2 regions of the Arthrobacter zhaoxinii genome follow, and region 2 is predicted to be linked to the other one. Evidence: riboswitches for the same ligand, from Rfam matches in the RefSeq annotation. Region 2 holds a riboswitch; the other holds the start of a gene.

Region 1 (2,444 bases), 1.1 Mb from region 2:
GGATATGCACTTCCATTCTGCCGCACAGCCCTGGACCCCGGCGATATATGACCCGCACCACCAGTTCCTGTGAAGGGCGCCGCGCAATTATCGGGCGGTCCGGCCAATAGGCTAACGTGTTGGCGTATCCCCGGTCAGCGGTGCGCTGTCCTTCTTTCTCCCTAACTAGGAGCGGCCCGTCATGACGGATCTCATTGACACCACTGAGATGTATCTCAGGACCATCCTGGAACTGGAAGAAGAGAACATTGTTGCCCTCCGTGCGCGGATTGCCGAACGGCTGCGCCACTCCGGTCCCACTGTGTCCCAGACCATCGGGCGGATGGAACGCGACGGACTTGTGGTGGTCGCCGGCACCCGCCGGCTGGAACTGACGGAACTGGGCCGGCGCCGGGCCACCGAGGTGATGCGCAAGCACCGACTCGCCGAACGGCTCCTCTCGGATGTGATCGGACTCGACTGGGCCTATGTGCACGACGAAGCGTGCCGCTGGGAACACGTCATGAGCGAGCGGGTGGAACGGCGGCTGTATGAGCTGCTCGGCCACCCCACGGAATCTCCGTACGGCAATCCCATTCCCGGACTCGAAGGAATCGGCGGTGTGGCCGCGGAGGTCTCTCCCGACGGCGTCGTCGATCTGGTGTCCACTGTCGCGGCCACCGGACCGGGGACGAAGCTAAGGCTGGTCCGGCTGGCCGAGCCCATCCAGGTTGAGCCCGAACTGCTGTCCCAGCTGGACGAAGCCGGGCTGCGGCCAGGCGCGCAGATCACCGCCGAAGTAGTGGGCGGCTACATCTCCGTGCGCGTTCCGGGGATCGAAGGAGCCCTGGAATTGCCCGCTGAAGTGGCTTCTCATGTTTTTGTTTCCACAATCGGGTAACGGAATGGTTACTTTTGTGACATTTACCCTATAGTGAGTTCCGACGCTGAAACACCATCGTTATCCGGTCCGTCCGCCGAGCCCTGCCAGCGGACCGGAGCACTACACTCGTCCAGGCAGGGGCGGAGGACCCATTTCCGGCAGTACGACTGCCTTGGGGTGAAGCCTTCCGGAGGTCCGCGGCAATTGTCTGCATAGCTGCAGTTGATGCCCCGCATTTCCGGAGGCCGAGTTTCTCTACTCGAATCCGACAGCTAACTTCGCAGGCGATCCATGAGAGGGAAACACTTGTCGAAGCATGCTGCTTCGGGCCGGCGCCGCGCGCCCGCTCACACTGCGCCAATGCGCCCGCGAAACGCCTCAACATCAGGCCGCCGGCGTGCCGAAACCAAAACCGTATCTGTTGGCGGTGCCGCCCAGAAGGTGGCCATTACCGCTGCAACATCGGGACTGATCCTTACAGCTGCCATGCCGACGCATGCGGCAGCAGACAATCCTCCGGTCACGCTCGAGCCGGTAGCCGTTGACGCACCCGTCTCCGCTGACCCCAACGCCGCCATCGGATTCGAGCGGACCAGCGTGAGCAGCAAATATGACCCGGATGCCAAACTGGCGTCCATTTCGGTCGCTGCAGGGTCTCATGCGGTTCCCGCTGCTGCCAAAGGCACGCTCTCCACACCCCTGGACTCCGCGCTGGTGCAGACCTCCGGGTTCGGCCACCGGACCAGCCCCATCACCGGGGAGGCCGGCGAGATGCATAACGGCCAGGACTTCGCCGCCACCTGCGGGACCGCCGTCAATGCTGCGGCATCCGGCACCGTGGTCTTTGCCGGCTGGCACCCGTACGGGGGTGGAAACCGCGTAGTGGTAGATCACGGCAACGGGGTCCAGACAACGTACAACCACCTTTCCAACATTGCCGTCACTGTGGGCACCGAAATCGACCGGGGATTCCTGGTGGGAGCAAGCGGCACCACCGGATCTTCAACCGGCTGCCATCTGCATTTCGAGGTCATGGTTAACGGTGAAGTTGTCGACCCGTTGAATTGGTTGTAACCGCACCAAATGAATGCACCGTAACCGGTTGAATATCATTTCGTGACCGGAACGTGACATACCTCAAATGTTGCTGTACGCTCACACTCGTGCCTGATTCGCCAACGATGGGGCACCTTCGAACAGATCGCCTAGCTCTGCCACTGTTTGAAGTCCGTTCGCAGAATCGCATGGCAGAGGCGGGGGAACCAATTTCGGGTTTCGAAAGAAACCCTTGGGGTTAAGTTGCAAAAGGCCATTAGGCCGGGCAACCGGGTGACTCCCATCCGAATCCGACAGCTCACCTCGTAGGCAATTGGGAGAGGCAAACCTGTGTCATCAATTACTCATGGCCGCCGTCGTGCTGCCACCGTACAGACCAACCCGATCGCTGCACTTTCCAAGGCAGTCAGCAGCAACGCCGGAACAGTAGGCCGACAGGCCGCCGTCGTAGTTGCAGCATCCGGCCTCGTGCTGGCTGCAGGACTTCCTGCACAGGCATCCGTCAGCACGGACCGCCAGGCACTCG
Region 2 (2,444 bases):
GGAGTTCACCAGGAACACGGCCAGGAAGGGGCCGATTGCCGTGGCCAGGGTGGTGGAGATACCGAAATAGCCGGTTCCCTCACCGCGCCGGTGTACGGGAATGAGCCCCATGACCGAGGCGGAGATACTCGTACTCGCCGCACCGAAGGCCATGCCGTGCAGTATCCGCACGGCCAGCAGCAGAGCCAGGTTCGAGGCCGGAATGTAGAGCAGCGAAGCGGCCACGAAGACCGCGAGGCTGATCACCAGCAGGCGTCGGCGTCCTACGAAGTCCAGGAACTTACCCGCAAACACGCGCGCCGCGAGGGCGCCGAGGACGAAGGACCCGGAGGCGAATCCGGCCGCGCCGTCCGAGGCGGCGAACTCCTGCACCGCGTAAAGCGCCATGGTGGTCATCAACAGATAAAACACCAGTGAAATAAAGAGATTGGTGATGATCGCCAGCACAAATCCCCTGGTCCATAATTTCGAACCGCTGCCAGCCACTGCTCACTCCTGTTTGTCGACATCTGCCGCCCCATATTGAAAGGCTGCCTAACAATTCTACGCGCAGCCGGACGCGGCTAGGGCGCGCAAAGCAGCGCCGCTTTTCGTGATCCCGGGCACATTCCTTTTCGTGATGATGCTGCTGGGGTGCATGGGAACCCAGGCGCCACTTCCGTAACCGCGCCTGTTTTTTCGGCCCCGAACAGCGGAGGGGAAGCCCCCGGAGTGCTGTTCCCTGGTGCCCCTGTTACCCACGGGATTACAGGGATTTCACCTGCACATTGTCCGAAGTTGGGATGGGCCGGCGAACCTTGTTAAAATCGAGTTGAATGTTGTGCGAAGTGGCAGGTGACGGGCAAATCGAGTAGCATACCGCGCCCCCGATCACACGCCCAAGAGAAGCAGATCACATAATGGTTATCCAACCGTAACTATCCAGTACGGTTATACCCATGCCGCTTTCTGATGCGGCTCCCCCGGGCTTGTTACCTAGCTCTGCCGCTGGTCCCGGGGTCCACAGATCGCACAACCACGGCAGAGGCGGGGGAACCATTTACGGGTTCCTTGAATCCTTGGGGTTAAGCCGACCGGTTTCCACCGGCGGCCGGGTGTCTCCCATCCGAATCCGACAGCTCACCTCGCAGGTATCGGGAGAGGTTATTACATGACTTTCAACAAGACTCGTGGACGCCACCGCGCCGAGAACATCGACGCCCGCACCACCATCGCACAGGCCGTTGCAGGCCGCGGCCGCACCATCGGAAGCACCGCTGCTGTAGTAGTGGCCGGTTCCGGCCTCATGCTCGGCATGGCTGCTCCGGCCTCCGCCGGTGTTGTCGCCAACGACAACTACACCCCTGCACAGGCTGTTGCTCCGGTTGCCCCGGCCGCTCCCGTTGCTGCCGCTCCGGCCGCTGCCCCCGCAGCTGCTGCCGCCACCCACACCGTGGTCTCCGGTGACACCCTGGGCCAGATCTCCGCCGCTTACGGCGTCGGCCTGGACACCCTGCTGTCCCTGAACGGCCTGTCCCTGGCCTCAGTGATCTACCCCGGTGATGTCATCACCGTTGCCGGCGAGGCCGCTCCGGCGATTGCCGCTGCACCCGCTGCGTCCTACGCACCGGTTGCCGCACCGGCCGCCGCAGCCGCACCGGCTGAGGCCGCCAACCTCGGCGTCGTCACCACGCAGGGAACGTCATTCTCCGCTCCCGCTGCCTCCGGCACCAACGCCATCATGCTGGCTTCGGCTCAGTCGCAGCTGGGCGCAGCCCAGGACTGCACCGTGCTGGTTGAGGTTGCCCTGCGCGCCGCAGGCCACAACGTGGGAGACCTCGGTCCCGCACAGCTGGCCGCCTACGGCACCCAGGTCTCCACCCCGGAGCCCGGTGACATGGTCTTCTACGCCGACGGCGGCATGGGCCTGGCCCACATTGCCATCTACGTAGGCAACGGCGAAGCCATCCACAGCGGCTGGAACGGCAACCAGACGGTTGTCCAGTCCGTCAACGTCGGCTCCGGCCCCGTGTTCTACCGCGCATAAGGCTTCCTAGCCCCAACGTGCAAAGATGAGCGCCCGCCCCCGTTAGGGGCCGGGCGCTCATTGCGTTAACGGGCAGGCCCTGCACCGGCAGAGTCAGGGCACAAACCGGTACCCCATGCCGTGTTCGGTCAGCAGGTGCGCCGGAGCAGCCGGGTCACTCTCCAGTTTCCGCCGCAGCTGCCCGATGTACAGGCGCAGGTAGCCGGAGTCCGTGGTGCCCGGACCCCAGACATTGGTCAACAGCGTCTGCTGGGTGATCAGCATCCCCGGATGGGCGAGCAGCTCCGCCAGGAACCGCCACTCGGTGGGGGTGAGGCGGATGTCCGAGCCGTCGTCGAGCCGGGCGATCCGCCGCGCCGCCAGATCCACCCGCACCGCCCCGAAAGTGATTTCGCTGGGCCCCGCCGTGGACGGGGAC

What was found. A riboswitch is a leader RNA that binds a small molecule or an ion and turns the genes downstream of it on or off. The one in region 2 is predicted to bind cyclic di-AMP.
Region 1: it holds a riboswitch for cyclic di-AMP, as region 2 does, so the genes downstream of both, N2K95_RS02875 (M23 family metallopeptidase) here and N2K95_RS07975 (LysM peptidoglycan-binding domain-containing protein) in region 2, are expected to answer to the same signal.

The regions. Positions count from the first base shown of each region.
Region 1 is NZ_CP104275.1:607,509-609,952, forward strand. Features, by position in the region: gene N2K95_RS02870 (metal-dependent transcriptional regulator) at 182-880, shown strand; cyclic di-AMP (ydaO/yuaA leader) riboswitch at 971-1,165, shown strand; gene N2K95_RS02875 (M23 family metallopeptidase) at 1,223-1,936, shown strand; cyclic di-AMP (ydaO/yuaA leader) riboswitch at 2,086-2,245, shown strand; gene N2K95_RS02880 (C40 family peptidase) at 2,249-2,444, shown strand, end outside.
Region 2 is NZ_CP104275.1:1,701,014-1,703,457, reverse strand. Features, by position in the region: gene N2K95_RS07980 (MFS transporter) at 1-486, opposite strand, end outside; cyclic di-AMP (ydaO/yuaA leader) riboswitch at 999-1,147, shown strand; gene N2K95_RS07975 (LysM peptidoglycan-binding domain-containing protein) at 1,151-2,026, shown strand; gene N2K95_RS07970 (response regulator) at 2,120-2,444, opposite strand, start outside.